Regions from separate parts of the Shinella oryzae genome, predicted to be linked through region 1. Evidence: riboswitches for the same ligand, from Rfam matches in the RefSeq annotation. Region 1 holds a riboswitch; the other holds the start of a gene.
The links. A riboswitch is a leader RNA that binds a small molecule or an ion and turns the genes downstream of it on or off. The one in region 1 is predicted to bind cobalamin.
Positions count from the first base shown of each region.

Region 2: linked by a shared signal. The riboswitch ahead of K6301_RS12290 (aromatic ring-hydroxylating oxygenase subunit alpha) and the one ahead of K6301_RS08600 (CbtB domain-containing protein) in region 1 are both predicted to bind cobalamin.

Region 1 covers NZ_CP081987.1:1,728,822-1,736,694, forward strand. Annotated here, with positions in the region: gene cobN (cobaltochelatase subunit CobN) at 1-2,563, opposite strand, end outside; gene cobW (cobalamin biosynthesis protein CobW) at 2,767-3,816, opposite strand; gene cobU (bifunctional adenosylcobinamide kinase/adenosylcobinamide-phosphate guanylyltransferase) at 3,820-4,344, opposite strand; gene K6301_RS08595 (CbtA family protein) at 4,346-5,134, opposite strand; gene K6301_RS08600 (CbtB domain-containing protein) at 5,147-5,323, opposite strand; cobalamin riboswitch at 5,371-5,736, opposite strand; gene K6301_RS08605 (peptidoglycan-binding domain-containing protein) at 5,815-7,446, opposite strand; gene K6301_RS08610 (cobyric acid synthase) at 7,600-7,873, opposite strand, start outside.
Region 2 covers NZ_CP081987.1:2,518,213-2,526,085, reverse strand. Annotated here, with positions in the region: gene K6301_RS12315 (DUF1217 domain-containing protein) at 1-195, shown strand, start outside; gene K6301_RS12310 (FAD-binding oxidoreductase) at 198-1,628, opposite strand; gene K6301_RS12305 (L-threonylcarbamoyladenylate synthase) at 1,701-2,675, opposite strand; gene K6301_RS12300 (diguanylate cyclase domain-containing protein) at 2,833-3,897, shown strand; gene K6301_RS12295 (DUF6656 family protein) at 3,922-4,536, opposite strand; cobalamin riboswitch at 4,832-5,085, shown strand; gene K6301_RS12290 (aromatic ring-hydroxylating oxygenase subunit alpha) at 5,193-6,437, shown strand; gene K6301_RS12285 (FAD-binding oxidoreductase) at 6,439-7,542, shown strand; gene lysS (lysine--tRNA ligase) at 7,623-7,873, opposite strand, start outside.

The sequences.
Region 1 (7,873 bases):
AGAAGTTTCGCCCGGTCGGCAGAACATCCGGCCGCCCGCGTGTCGGCGCGCCGGAGGGGCCGGGCTCGACGAAACGCCCGTCCAGGCCGCGCATCAGCGCCGTGATTTCCGCGGGGCCGCAGGCCGCAACGGCAGGGCGGATGGATGTCTCGATGACATCGAGCACCGCGCGCGTGGCGAGCCAGCCGGCCGGGCAGCCCAATGTGCCATCCACCAGCCTTGCCGCGAGCAGTTCGATGCGCTCCACCGTATCGCCCTTGCTGCGCCAGGGCGTTTCGGATTGCCCGGCAAGGATCTGCGGCCGCGGGCCGGTCCATGGATCGGACGGGATGCAGTCGAGCGGGTCGAAATCCGTCTCGCCCAGGGCATCGGCTGCGATGGCACGCTGCAAGCTCGCCTCGCCGCCCTCGCCCAGGCCGCGCGGCACGCGGGCCAGCGCAACGGTCAGGTCCGTCAGAAGGCGCCCTTCGGGCGAGACGCCGAAGACGTGCAGGCCATCGCGGATCTGCATTTCCTTGAGGTCGCAGAGATAGGCGTCGAGCTTTTGCAGCGCGGCTTCCTCGCCGTCCGACTTTGCGATGCCGGCGTCGCTGTCGAGGCCGATATCGCGCACCAGATCGAGGATCTGCTTCGTCAGCAGCCTGATGCGCCGCGGATCGCCGCCGGAGGCCTCGTAATATTCGTCGACGAGGGCTTCGAGGTCCTTCAGCGGGCCGTAGGTTTCGGCACGCGTCAGAGGTGGCGTCAGGTGATCGATGATGACGGCCGCGGAACGACGCTTGGCCTGCGTGCCTTCGCCGGGATCGTTGACGATGAAGGGATAGAGATGCGGCACGGGGCCGAGCACGGCCTCCGGGTAACAGGCTTCCGACAGCGCCAGCGCCTTGCCCGGCAGCCATTCGAGATTGCCGTGCTTGCCCATATGCACGATGGCATGCGCGCCGTAATGCAGGCGCAGGAAAGCGTAGAAGGCGAGATAACCATGCGGCGGCACGAGATCCGGCGAGTGGTAGGTGTCTTTCGGATCGATATTGTAGCCGCGTGCCGGCTGGATACCCACGAGCGTCTCGCCGAAACGGGCGAGCGGCAGGGCGAAGACCTCGCCGGTCACAAAGGGGTCGTCTTCCGGCGTGCCCCAGCGGGCGGTCATCTCCTGCTGAATCGATGTCGGAAGCGAAGCGAAGAATGCCTTGTAAAGATTCAGCGAAAGCGTTTCGCGGATTTCACGGCCGTCATTGGCCGCATTGGTGGGGCCCGCCATGAGATGGGCGATCAGCGCATCGCCATCCTCCGGCAGGTCCGCCACCGCATAACCTTCCGCCACCATGGCGCGCAGCACTTCCATCGTGCCGGCGGGCGTATCGAGGCCGACGCCGTTGCCGAGGCGGCCATCGCGGTTGGGATAGTTCGCCATGACGAGGGCGACCCGGCGTTCGGCCGGCGCGGCGCGCCGAAGCCGCGCCCACCCGGCGGCGAGCTTCGCAACGAAACGGATGCGGTCCTCGACCGGATCGAGGCCGATGATGTTGGTCTCGACGCGCTCGTCGTACCGCGCGGCCGCCTTGAAGGAGACGGCACGGGACAGAACCCGGCCATCGACTTCCGGCAGCGAGACGTTCATGCCGAGATCGCGCGCCGTGAGCCCCTGCCCCGACGCTTGCCACGCCTCGCGCGAGGAGCCGGAGAAGACGACCTGCAACACCGGCGCACCGGTCTCGTCGAGCACCGTCGGCTTGCGGCCGGCGCCGGGCGCGGAGACGGCAAAGCTCGTGGCATTCAGCACGGCCTCCGGCCGGACCTCCGCAAAGGCGGCGCGGACGGTTTCGATGGAAACCGGCTCCTTGAGGCTGGAGACGAAGAGCGGCAGGGCCCGAATGCCCTCCGCCGCCAGCGCATCGATCATCATTTCGACCGGACGTGTTTCGCCGCTCTGGACATAGGCGCGGTAGAAGGCGATGGCGACGGTGGGGATGTTATCGCCCGCAAGCGCACGCCACTCCTCGACATCCACCACGCCGCGCCCCGGCCACCAGATGCCGGCCTTTTCGAGCGGCGTCGCCGGTGCCGGCTTCTCGCGGCCAAACACCACCGCATCGGCATAGGCGAGGAAACGGTCGGCATTGTCCGCCCCGCCCTCGTTGAGATAGGCCCAGAGGTTCCGGCGGTCGGCATCCTCGATGCTGTTGAAGGGGATCAGCCCCTCATCGGGACGGTCATCGCCCGGCAGCGCCACGAGCTTGATATCGTTGGCGACAGCCGTCGCCAGCAGGGCTTCCAGCACGTAGCGGAAATAGCTCGCGCCGCCGAGCGCGCGGATGACGATGAGCCGGGCGTGCCGGGCCGTGCGCTCGATATAGGTATCGACGGACATGGGATGCGACAGCGTCGCGAGGCTGGCGAGACGAAGGCGCGTATCACCACCGCGCGCACGGTGGGCGGCGGCGATGGAGGCCAGTTCCGTATCGGCAGCGGAGAGGAAGAGGATATCGCCCGGCGTCTGGCCAAGGTCGATCGCCTCCTTGCCGTCGGCGATGGTGCCCTTCTGGGCTAGCAGGAGATGCATGCAGCGCCTCCCTGCTGCGAGAGGACCGCCAAGGGGGCATACCCCCCTCTGTCACTTCGTGACATCTCCCCCACAAGGGGGGAGATTGAGCGGCGGCGTGCAGGCAAGACAGCGGGGCAAGCCGTCGCCTCATCCGATCTCCCCCCTTGTGGGGGAGATGGCCGGCAGGCCAGAGGGGGGTGCCGCCGCATGCTCATCCGATATCACACAGCCGCAGCAATGGCAGCGCGTACGGCGGCCTCATCCATGTCGTGCAGGCCGATGACGACGAGGCGGGTGCCGCGGCTTTCGTCCGGGGCCCAGGCGCGCTCGAAATAGCTGTCGATGCGGCTGCCTACGGCCTGGATGAGCAGGCGCAGCGGCTTGCCGGGCACATCGGCAAATCCCTTGACGCGCAGCACGTCGTGCTCGGCGATCACGCCCTTGAGGCGCTCGATGAAGGCGGACGGATCGGCAAGCGCCGGCAGTTCGACGACGAAGCTGTCAAATTCGTCGTGGTCGTGTTCCTCGCCGTTCTCGTGTTCCAGTTCATGGTGCGACTTGCGGTTGGCGATGTCGTCTTCCGTGCCGACGCCGAGGCCGAGCAGCACGGCGGCGGCCACGTCACCGTTCTTCGCCTCGATCATCGACGGCTTGCGGGCGGTGCGCGAGGCGACCTCGTCGCGCACGGTCTGGATACCGGCGGCGTCGAGCAGATCGGTCTTGTTGAGCACGATGAGGTCGGCGGCGGTCAGCTGGTCCTCGAAGAGCTCTTCCAGCGGGCTTTCGTGGTCGAGGTTTTCGTCCTCGACGCGCAGGGCATCGACCCTGTCATGATCGTCGGCGAAACGGCCGGCCGCGACGGCGGCGCTGTCGACCACGGTGATGACGCCGTCGACCGTCACCTGCGTCTTGATTTCCGGCCAGTTGAAGGCGGCGACGAGCGGCTGCGGCAGCGCGAGACCAGAAGTCTCGATGACGATATGGTCCGGGCGGTTCTCCCGCTCCAGCAGCTTCGACATGGTGGGGATGAAGTCGTCGGCCACGGTGCAGCAGATGCAGCCATTGGTGAGCTCGATGATATCGTCCTCGGTGCAGGCCTCCGCGCCGCAGCCCTTCAGCACGTCGCCGTCGACGCCGAGATCGCCGAACTCGTTGATGATGAGCGCGATGCGCTTGCCGCCGGCATTCTGCAGGAGGTTGCGGATCATCGTCGTCTTGCCGGCCCCGAGAAAGCCGGTGATAACGGTGGCGGGGATCTTCTGTTGCAGCATGGCTCAACCCTTCATTTTCAGCGGCAGTCCGGCCGCAACGAAATACACTTCCGGTACGAGCGCCGCCACCTGCTGGTGGAGCCGCCCGGCATGGTCGCGAAAGTCGCGCGCCATGCGGTTTTCAGGTACGATGCCCAGGCCGACCTCGTTCGAAACGAAGACCAAACGGCCCGGCGCCTGTGCGATGGCCGACAGGAGGCCGGCGCATTCCTGCGCGATGTCGCGTTCCTCCAGCATCAGATTGGCGAGCCAGAGGGTCAGGCAATCGACGAGGACCGCACGATCAGCCCGCGCGACATCGGCGATCCGGGCCGCGAGCGCAAGCGGTTCCTCATGCGTTTCCCAGCCGTCGCCGCGGTCTTCCCGGTGCCTGGCGATGCGTTCACGCATCTCGTCATCCCAGGCGCGGCCGGTGGCGATATAATGACGCGAAAGGCCGGTCTCGGCGACCAGCCTTTCGGCAAAAGTGGATTTTCCGGAACGCGCACCGCCCAGAACCAGGACGGCTCCGGGCGATGTCAGCGTCATATCAGGCAGCCTTGGCGATCTTTTCGTTGGCAAAGCCAAGCGAAAGGCCGAGCACGATCCAGAAGAACAGCGTCGTGGCAAGGGCCGCGACGGCGAACTCCGCACCGAGAACGGCCGGAACGGCGCTGGAAATGTCCGACGGCTGCGGCGCGCCATAGACCTGCGGCGCGGCAATCAGCACCACGCCGGCGATCTTGGCCACGATGCCCGGCCTGAGGAACAGCAGGTAGAGCCCCGCCGCCGACAGCACGACCGCCGCAACCCACCAGATCTGACGCTGCGTCAGGTCCGCGGCCGGGAAACCCGGCAGTTCCGGCGGCAGGCCGATGGCCGGCAGCATATGCACGGCAAGCCAGCCGGCAGCGCCCCACAGCGCCCCGTTGGCGACCGTGATCGGATGGCCGGAGACAAGGCTGAAACCGGCAAGCAGCAGCGCGAAGCCTGCTCCCGTCACGAGGTTGGCCAGCAGCGTGCCGGAGAACCGGCTCATGCCGAACATGATGCCACCCTCTTCATGGCCTTCGGCGTCGTGAGCGTAGGCAACGGAGACGGGCGACAGGTAAGCTGCGACGTTGAGGATGACGGCGCCCAAGGACGAATGCTCATGCGTCGCGGCAGCGCCATCGGCGGACGGCGTGGTGCCTTCGGTGGCGGGTGCCGCCTCATCGCCGCCTTCGAATTCTTCGGCGTGAAGGATGAGCGGCACGACGCGGGCCTCCTGGGCGGCCGTCATCAGGACGCCAGAGAAGAGCCCGGCCACCAGGGCGGCCAGGAGATAACGAACGATCATATCGGAAACTCCTTAGTGGCAGGGAAAGCCGTAGGAGTGACGCGTATCGTGCGCGGTGTCGTGCAGCACGGCCGAATTCGCAAGGCCGGCGCCGAAGACGAGGAACCCGCCGAGCAGCAGCGCGAGAACGCCGGCGACAAGGCGATCGCTCGCGGAAAGCGTGATAGAAGACGTATTGGAAACAGCCATGACAACCTCCGTGCAGGCATCGGGGAAGCCCCTCCCCAGGTCGGGCGATATGCCCTCATTGGCTGGCAGGTCTCCTGGCTCGCAGCGTCCGGCGCATCAGCGCCTTCGGGCCGCCCTCACCTTCCCAGGTCTTTTCGCATCACGCAGGCGGACGATTCGTAGAAGAAGAGGCGTCCAGCCCCGGTTATCGTGATGCCACCCAGTGGCTTTTCCGGTCGGTGTTCCTTTCGCGCTTCAAGGACAACATTGCCCTCTTACCCGCGAAATTCCTCCCTCCGGATGGGCGTCCCTCGCTACTCTACAGTCGCGGGGTCGGCCGTGATTGCAGCGCCCTGATTGGGTCCGCCGCGTCACATTCCCATTTACTCACCGGTCCGTTTCCGGACCAGAGAACCATCCAATAGTCGGATGATTATGCCGCCGGCCGCCACAAGTCAATCGACAGCCAGCGGCATGGCCTGTGCCGAAAACGCCGGCCGGCCGTCGCAAACTCAATAGCCGGGGATGATCACCACGCCGCCGCGCCGGCGGTAGTAGCCGTCATCGCTGTAGTAAGGACCATCGTAATAGCCGTCGACCGGGCCCTCGAGCACATCGTATTCGCGCTGGTAGCGGCGCTCGCGGCTGGCCTGGCGTGCCTCGGCAAACTGCGCGGCCTGGCGCAGGGCGGCGAACTGCCGGCGTGAAAGATAGCCATCGGCGCGGTAGCCGGACGCACCCTGCCATGCGGCGATCGCCGCGCGGGTGCGCGGGCCGAAGACGCCATCGGCGCCATAGGTGCTGTAGCCCAGCGCGCTCAGCCAGCGCTGCGCCTGAATCCGCGTCGAGCGCTCCATATAGGCCTCACGCGGATCGACGACGGGGCGCTCCTCGACCAGGCGCTCGGTTTCCGCCTTCTGCGTCGGCGTGGTCGCGAGGGCAGCCATCCGCTCGCGCGCATCCGATGCATACCGGCCGCGCGGATAGGCGTCGAGATAGGCCTGGAACGCCTGCCGAGAGCCGGATACCACCGCCTTCTGGAACGTGTCTTCCTCGCGCTTGGCCGCAGCGAGCCTGTCGGCTTCCGCGTTGTCGTTCGTTGCCGTTGCCGGGCCGCTGGTGGTGGCGCGCTTCTGGGCGGCCTCGGCCTCCTCGGCACGCTTCCTGGCCTCGGCGGCAAGGCGAGAGGCTTCGGCGGCCTTGGCCTCGGCTTCCGCCGCAGCCTTGGCGGCCTCCGCCTTCAGGCGCTCCAGCTCGCGCGTCTTTTCCTCGGCCAGCTTGCGGGCGGCTGCCGCCTCCTGCTCCAGCCGGGTCTTTTCGGCAGCCGCGGCTTTTTCCGCTTCCAGCCGCTTGGCTTCTTCGGCACGGGCGGCCGCGGCTTCGGCAGCGCGGGCATTCGCCTCGGCCTCGGCGCGGGCCTTCTGGGCCGCGGCGGCCTCGTCGGCCTTGCGGCGCTCTGCCTCGGCCTGCACGCGCGCCGCCTCGTCCGCCCTGGCCTTTTCGGCAGCAGCGGCGGCTTCCTTCTTCACACGCTCGGCTTCGGCAGCCTTCTCGGCCGCCAGCCTGCGTTCATCCGCCGCCTTCCGGTCCGCCTGGAGGCGGGCGGCTTCCTCTGCCCGCGCCTTTTCAGCGGCTGCGGCTTCGGCCTTCGCCTTTTCCTCGGCGGCGGCCTTTTCGGACGCAAGCTTGCTGGCTGCGGCAGCGGCCGCCTCGGCCTTCGCCGCTTCGGCTTTCGCCTTCTCGGCCTCGGCGGCCTTGCTGGCGTCCTCCGCCTTGGCCTTCTCCGCATCGGCGACGCGCTTGGCCTCCTCGGCGGCCTTCGCCTCATCGGCCTTGGCCTTGGCGGCGGCATCGTCGGACGCCGTCGTGGCCGGCTTCGCGTTGCCCGCGGCCTTCAATTCGGCGATGCGCAGACGCGCCATCGAGGCGAACGTGCCGTTGGGATACTGTTTCAGGTAGTTTTCAAACTGCGTGACATCGCTGCCGGAGGAGGCTTTCTGCCAGAAGGCGAATTCTTCCTCCCAACGCTTGCCGGCATTGGTGGTTTCCTTAGCCGTCTGGGCGAAGGCAGCCACCGGAAAACCGGCGAGCGACAGCCCGACAAGGCCCACCAGAACAGATCGAGCAAGAGGTCCAGAACCCATCAAATCACCCTTTCGGATCGCACAACGGCGTCGGCACCCGCAGAGCGGGCATGATAGTGTCCCTCCTTGCACCGAAATCAGGCGCAACTTTGGTGCGGCCGCGACCGGCAGTGGAGAAACCCGATGTCTGAACGTTTCAGGCCGGCGGTTTAATCAGCGGGTGCCCATAAGGCTGTCGAGCCAGCGCGGATCCAGCACGGCTGCAAGCTCGGCCGCCACGCCGTCGAGTGCCGCATCGACGCCGGCCCGGTAATCGAAGCCGCCGCCCTCGATGCCGAAATCCGCAAGCAGCCGCGCCCGGTAGGCATCGCTCGAGAGCAGTCCGTGCAGATAGGTTCCCATCACGCGGCCATCCGGCGAGACCGCGCCGTCCGGCCGGCCGTCTATGCTGACGGAGGGACACAGCGCATCCGGCCCCGTGGTGCGG
Region 2 (7,873 bases), 790 kb from region 1:
CGCCATCTCGATCTCAAGGACCTGCAGGACCCGGAAAAGGTCTCCAAGATGATCGTGAAGTTCTCGGTGCTCTACGATCTGGACAACCAGGCCACGACCGATCCGGCCCTGTCGGTGCTGACCGCGTCGGGTTCAGCCGGCATCAGCGCGGATCTCATGATGTCGCTGGCGCAGCTGCGCACCGGCGGCGCCTGACGTCAGGCCTTCAGGACCTTGCCGGGATTCATGATGCCGGCGGGGTCGAAGGCGCGCTTGACCCTGCGCATCAGGTCCATCTCGATCGGCTCGCGCACCGCGGCAAGCTCGTCGCGCTTCAATTGGCCGATACCATGCTCGGCTGAAATCGAGCCTTTGTATTTCAGCACGATGCCGTGGACGAGGTGGTTGATTTCCCGCCAACGGTCCAGGAACGCCTGCTTGTCGGCGCCGACGGGCTGGGAGATGTTGTAATGGATATTGCCGTCGCCCATGTGCCCGAAGGAGCAAATGCGCGCGCCGGGAATTGCAGCCATAACGGCGGCGTCCGCTTCCGCCATGAAGTCCGGGATGGCGGAAACCGGCACCGACACATCGTGCTTGATCGATCCGCCCTCCGGCTTTTGCGCCGGCGACATGCTTTCGCGCATGTGCCAGAGCGCCTTGCGCTGCTCCTCGCTTGCCGCGATCACCGCATCCTCGACCAGCCCTGCCTCGAAACCTTCGGACAGAAGCGCCTCCATCATGTGCGTGGCGGTCTCGGCGGCATCGGAGGTCGAGATGTCGATCAGGACATACCAGTCATGCGCGGTGGCAAGCGGGTCGCGGACGCCTGGAATGTGCCGTGTGGTGAAGTCGACGCCGAGGCGCGGCATCAGCTCGAACCCTGTAAGCGCGGTACCGCACCGGCTGGAAGCGCGTTCGAACAGCGCCAGCGTGTCCTTGACCGATTTCAGCCCGGCAAAGGCGACCTCGTGGCCGAGTGGACGGGGAAACAGCTTGAGCACGGCGCCGGTGATGACGCCGAGCGTGCCTTCAGCGCCGATGAAGAGGTCGCGCAGATCATAACCCGTATTGTCCTTCTTGAGGCGGCGCAGCCCGTTCCAGATCTCGCCCGTCGGCAGAACGACCTCGAGCCCGAGGCAGAGCTGGCGCATGCCGCCATAGGCGAGCACGGCGGTGCCGCCGGCATTGGTGGAAAGATTGCCGCCGATCTGGCAGGAGCCCTCCGAGCCGAGCGACAGCGGGAAGAGCCGGCCCACCGCCTCGGCTTGCGCCTGGATGTCGGCCAGGATGCAGCCGCCGTCGGCGACGATGACATCGCCGACCGGATCGACATCGCGAATGCGGTTGAGGCGGGAGAGCGAGAGCACGACGTCGGCAGCCCCTTCGCGCGGGACACTGCCGCCGACATGGCCGGTATTGCCCCCCTGCGGCACGATCGCCGTGCGCGTTTCCGTGGCGAGCGCCAGGATATCGGCAACCTCCTGCACGGTGCCGGGCCGCAGCACCAGCGGCGAGACACCGTGATACAGGCCGCGGCTTTCGATCAGGTAGGGGGCGATATCGCCGTCGTCGACAAGGGCTTGGGCCGGGCCGACGATCGCGGCGAACCGCGCGATGAGTTCGGGGGAAAGGGTCGCCTGGACCATGCGTCGTCGTTCCTTCCTGTGCATCTCCCGCCCACGCGCATGGCATCGGCGCCGGTAAATGCCGTCATAAATCTAGCCACGCGGCGCGGCGGCCCGTTGCAGGCGGTCGTTGATGGCCTCGCCGAGGCCGGTTTCCGGGATCGGCGAGAAGGCGATGGAGCCGGCGCCGGTCGCGTCCGCACGCTTCATATAGCCGAACAGGTTGGCGGCCGCTTCGGCCAGGTTGCCGGCCGGGCTCAGATCCAGCACGAGGGCTGCGGCATCCTCGCCGGGAAGCGGCGCGCCGCCGAAGCGAATGAGCACTTCACCCGGTTTGACGTCGCTTGCGTCAAGCCGCACGGGGGCCGCGGGTGCATAATGCGAGGCCAGCATGCCGGGGGCCTCGATGGCGGCACCCGCCTTTTCGTTCCGCTGGACGCGCCGGCCGGTCACGCGTTCGATCTCGCTGACGTCGAGGCCGCCCGGCCGCAACAGACGGATCGTGTCGCCCTCGACCTTAAGAATTGTGGATTCGAGCCCGACGGCTGCCGGACCGCCGTCGAGAACCAGCTCCAGCCTGTCCCCGAAGTCATCGGCGACGTGGCGGGCCGTCGTGGGGCTGATCCTGCCCGACGTGTTGGCGCTGGGCGCCGCCAGCGGGCGGCCGAAGGCGGTGAGCAGACGGCTTGCAAAGCCCGCCGGCACGCGGATGCCAACCGTATCCAGGCCGGCACGCGCCAGCGGATGGATGGCGCTTTCGGGACGGATCGGCACAATGAGCGTCAGCGGTCCCGGCCAGAAGGCTTGCGCCAGCGCCCGCGACATTGGATCGAAGACCGCATGTTGCTCCGCCATCGCGAGATCGGCCATGTGGCAGATCAGAGGGTTGAAGCGCGGCCTGCCCTTCATTTCATAGATGCGGGTGATCGCCAGCGGGTCGGTGGCGTCGGCTGCCAGGCCGTAGACCGTTTCGGTGGGAATGGCGACGGGCACGCCGCGGGACAGGGCCTCGCAGGCTCGCTCCAGGGCTGCCGTCGCATCCGTCCTCGTGTCCACGATATCAGCCATTTCGCGCTTCCGTTTCGTCGGCTTCCTTTACAGGGCTTTGGCAGCGGATGCCAAGAGGCCAGCCCATTGCCTAAAATTGCAACGACCTGATTAGACTGGCCGTAAGGGCGCGCTGATATGCCTGATGGTAACAGGTTGTGCCCACAGGTTCCGGTTGATGACACACAAGAAATCCTCCACGATCGATGTCGCGCTGCGCGTTGCGACGGCCATGAAGCAGATGGGCATCGAGGGCCTGCCGCGAAACTACGAGCTGGTCTATGAGGCCTATGCGGGCAACAATCCCGATCTCGTGCGCGAGTTCATCGCGCTCGGCAAATACAAGACCCAGGCGGGGCTCGACGAACTCGGGCGCAAATACCTGCCGCATCAGCATGAGGCGAGCGTGCTGCAGCGCTCGGCAGGCGCTATCACCAACGAGATGGCCAACTTCATGGACCTGCTCGGTCAGGAGCGCGCCTCGCTTTCCGACTATGGCCGCCTGATCGGCGAAGCGTCGCAGGTGATCCGCAATGCCAGCGGCATGGGCGAAGGCGCGCTCGGCAGTTCGCTCGAGGCCCTTCAGCGGGCAACAGAGCTGCGTGTCACGCATACGGCTGAAATGGCGAAGAAGGTCGCGGCGCAATCGGTCGTCATGGACGGCATCCAGAAGGAGATGGCGGAATTCGAGGCGATGAAGTTCATCGATCCGCCGACGAAACTCGGCAATCGCCGGGCCTTCAACAAAGCGCTTGCCAGCGTCTATGCCAATCCCGAACTGCCCATGCTGTGCGGCGTCGCCATCGCCGAGGTCGATGCGGGACGGCGCTTTTCTCCCGCGCAGATCGAAGCGCTTTCGGATCACCTTGTGACGTTCTATGGCGGGCTCATTCGCCAGGTGTTCCCCGGTGAAGACCTCGCGGTGCGTTTCGATGGCCTGCGCTTCGGGTTCTTGTTCCACACAGGGGACGAAGCGGAGATGCTGCGGCTCATCGATCAGTTGCGCAATACGTTCGAGACGGTGGCGTTGCGCGATCCGCGCACGGGCCGCAATCTCGGCCATCTCACCCTGTCAGCCGGTGTCTGCATGGCCGACCGGGCCGATAGCGCGCTGGCTCTGTCATCGGCCTGCGAGCAGGCATTGGCGGAGGCGCGGGCTGGCGGCGGTGACAGGGTCGTCGTGCACGGACCGGGCGAATCCGCCGCTTCCGGTCGCGACTGGATGATCTACCGGGCGTCCTGAGCCACCGGGCGCTGCCGGTTACGGCTACATCGCCCGGATGATCTTGCGCAGCGCCTCGTTGCCTGCGCTAAGCATGAGAACGTTCTTCATCGCCAGCTTCGGGTCATCGGTGCGGAACAGCACGCCGTTTCCGCGTATCTTGTTGTCGATCCTGAGCCGTCCGGCTTCTTCCGCAGGCGTGATCGCGACGGCGAAGTACATGCGGCCCGGCTTGCGGGAGATGCTATCGAAGAACTGCTCCCCGTGGTCGCTGTCGGCGCCGATCTCGGCCTGGAAATTGGCCATGTAGAAGGCCCATTGAACATTCTCGAATTCGGCAAAGCGGGACTTGGCGACGGTGATATGGCAGTAGCCGAGATGCGGCGTGCCGGCGAGCGTGCGGTGAAAGATGAGGCGGGGAAACTGGATGGACTGGTGGAAGCGGTTGATACGGCCGTGCGTGATGCTGCCGGCCCGTTCCAGCTTGCGGCCGGTACGCTCGGCGACTTCTTCGTAGCTGAGATAACGTTTTTCGGTAGCGCTCCAGGTCGGCGTGCGATCGATCCGCCCCGTGCGCAGGAATTCGGTATGCGCGGACCGGGGCGGGTTCGCGCGCTTGAAGGCGACAGCGTCGTAGTATCGGAAACCTGTCTGCTGCACCCGTCGCACCCCATCGTCGTGCCTTTATCGACGAAAGAGTATGGAAACGTCGTTAAGCTTTCCTTTCCGACAGGGTGCCTTTTCCAGGTGCATCCTTTATGGTCGCAATATGACAACCTGCCGTCACGCGGCCGCCTGCTGCCAAAACTATACGCATTGCGCCGCAAAATTAGGCGCATCACATTGAAACCTTTAACTTAATGAGAGCAATGCAGGTAGGGCCCATGCAAAGGGGGCTGTCGTCAAAACATGATGGCATGTCGTTTTCCGGCGTGCCGCCCGGTCTTTCTTGCGGTTAGATAAGAACACTCAAGGTGCCCGCCTCCAAGGGAGGGGTGGAGAATTGGGAAGCCGGTTTAAATCCGGCGCTGCCCCCGCAACGGTGTTGGAGCAAGGTGCAGCAGGAAGCCACTGGACGGGAGGTCCGGGAAGGCGCTGCACCAGGTCCGGAAGGCATGGTCCCAGGCGAGCCGCGAGGCTTTCTGTGCGGATCATGACCGGCCAAGGACACTCCTCAGCCCGGAAACCAGCCTGGAGTAACGATCGTGACTGGCTGCGGCGGGCGGCCGGGAAGCGTGCAGACCGTGCGGCTTGCCGCCCGGATGCCGTCTCCTCAGCGCGCCTCGGCAAATTATTGGATATTCTGAGGATCCGGCATGGACATTCACAGCGACGTGCTCCGCAAGCTCAAGAACCGGCGCGAAGGCCACAGCCTCGAGCAGGCTTTCTACATCGACCCCGACTATTACAAGCTCGATCTTGAGACGATCTGGTACCGCGACTGGCTGTTCATCGGCCACGATTGCGAGATCCCCAAGTCCGGCAACTACTTCACGGTGCAGGTAGGCGATTATCCCGTCGTCGTCACCCGCGACCGGACCGGCACCGTTCGTGCCCTTCACAATTCCTGTCGCCATCGCGGCTCGCGCGTCTGCACGCAGAACAAGGGCTCTTCCGCCAAGCTCGTCTGTCCCTACCACCAGTGGACCTACGAACTCGACGGTTCGCTGCTCTTCGCGCGCCACATGGCTGAGGATTTCGACAAGACCCAGCACGGCCTGAAGCAGATCCACTGCCAGACGGTCGGCGGCTATATCTTCATCTGCCTTGCCGATGAGGCGCCCGATTTCGCGCCCTTCCGCAATCTCGTCGATCCCTATCTCGCCCGCCACCGCCTTGGCGAGACGAAGGTCGCCTTCGAGAGCACGATCATCGAGAAGGGCAACTGGAAGCTCGTGTGGGAAAACAACCGCGAGTGCTACCACTGCGCCGCCAACCATCCGGAGCTCTGCCGCACCTATCCCGAAGCGCCGAGCGCGACGGGCGTACAGGGCGCCAAGGATGACCCCGTCATCGCGGAGCACTGGGCGAAGTGCGAAGCCGCCGGCTTGCCGAGCGAGTTCAAGATCTCGCCGACCGGCCAGTTCCGCGCCGCGCGCATGCCGCTCATCCAGGATGCCGAGAGCTACACCATGTCCGGCGCGCGCGCCGTGCAGCGGCCGCTGTCGAGCGACGTGCTGGAAAGCCATATCGGTACGCTCCTGCTCTTCCATTACCCGACGACCTGGAACCATGTGCTGGCCGATCACGCCATCACCTTCCGCGTCCTGCCGCTCGGCCCCGAGCTGACGCAGGTCACGACGAAGTGGCTGGTCAACAAGGATGCGGTCGAGGGCGTGGATTACCGGCTCGACGAGCTCACGCATGTCTGGACTGAAACCAACGACCAGGACCGCCGGATCGTCGAGGAAAACGCCTTCGGCATTCGCTCGCCGGCCTACCAGCCCGGCCCCTACTCGCCCGAAGACGAGGGCGGCGTGATGCAGTTCGTCGAGTGGTACACCAACTTCATGGTGGAGCGGCTCGACGGCGCCAAGAAGCCGCTGTCGCGGGTCGCCTGACATGACGGTCACGAGCGATTTCCGCCATTTCGACGAACTCCAGCCGTGGAACGATCGCCAGCATATGCTGGAATGCATTGCCGTCACGGTGGAGACGGCCGATGTGATGACCTTTACCTTCCGTTCCGATCGTGACAACTGGTTCCGGTACCTGCCGGGCCAGTTCGTCACGTTGGAACTGCCGGTCTCGGAAGACGATCCGGTCATGCGGACCTATACGCTGTCTTCGACCCCTTCGCGTCCCTTCTCCGTCGCCGTGACGGTGAAGGCGCAGAAGAGTTCGATCGGCACGCGGTGGATGTTCGATCATCTGCGTCCCGGCATGAAGCTGAAGGCCTTCGGCCCGCTCGGCGATTTCTCCTTCGTACGCTATCCCGCGGAAAAGTACCTCTTCATCTCGGCCGGCTCCGGCGTGACGCCGATGATGTCGATGACGCGGTGGATGTCGGATTGCAGCCCGCAATCGGACGTCGCTTTCGTCACCTGCGCCCGCAAGCCGGAAGACCTGCTGTTCAAGGCGGAGCTCGAATGTCTCGCGGCCCAGATGCCCAACCTGTCGCTGGGCTTCGTCGTGGAAGGCCATAATCCGCGCGACGGATGGCACGGCGTGCGCGGTCGCATCGATGCTGCCCGGCTGTCGCTGCTGGCACCGGATTTCCGTGATCGCACCGTCTTCTGCTGCGGTCCGGAACCCTTCATGCGTGGCGTGCGCGACATGCTCAAGGTCTGCGGCTTCAACATGGACCGCTACCACGAGGAAAGCTTCCAGCCGGCGGCCGCGCCGGCGCCGGAGGAAATCGCGATCCGCGCGGGTGCGGGTGAACAGGAGGTCGATGCCAACGCGGTCTCGACCGTCACCTTCACCATGGCGGGCAAGGACGCGAAATGCCCGCCCGGCCAGACGATCCTCCAGACGGCGCGTTCGGCCGGGGTGCGTATCGGCGCGGCCTGCGAAGGCGGCCTGTGCGGCACCTGTCGGGTGATGAAGATTTCCGGCGAGGTCGAGATGAACCACAATGGCGGCATTCTCGATGATGAAATCGAGGAAGGCTATATCCTTGCCTGCTGCTCGCGGCCGATCGGCGACGTGTCCATCGAAGCGTAAGCCAGCGCTGCGCGATCTCGATAAAAAGCCCCGTCACCGACCGGTGACGGGGCTTTGCGTTTTCGGATTGTGATCCGGCCTCAGTCCGCCTTTGCGCGGCGCGCCGGAAAGAGGATGACGTCGCGGATCGACGGGGCGTTGGTGAGCAACATGATCAGGCGGTCCACGCCGATACCGAGGCCGCCGGCGGGCGGCATGCCCTGGTCGATCGCATCCAGGAACTCGTCGTCGAGCTGCTTGTCCTTCTCGCCGCGGGCATGGGCCTGGTTGAGCTGCTCGACCATGCGGGCGCGCTGCTCTTCCGGGTCGTTCAGTTCGGAGAAGGCATTGC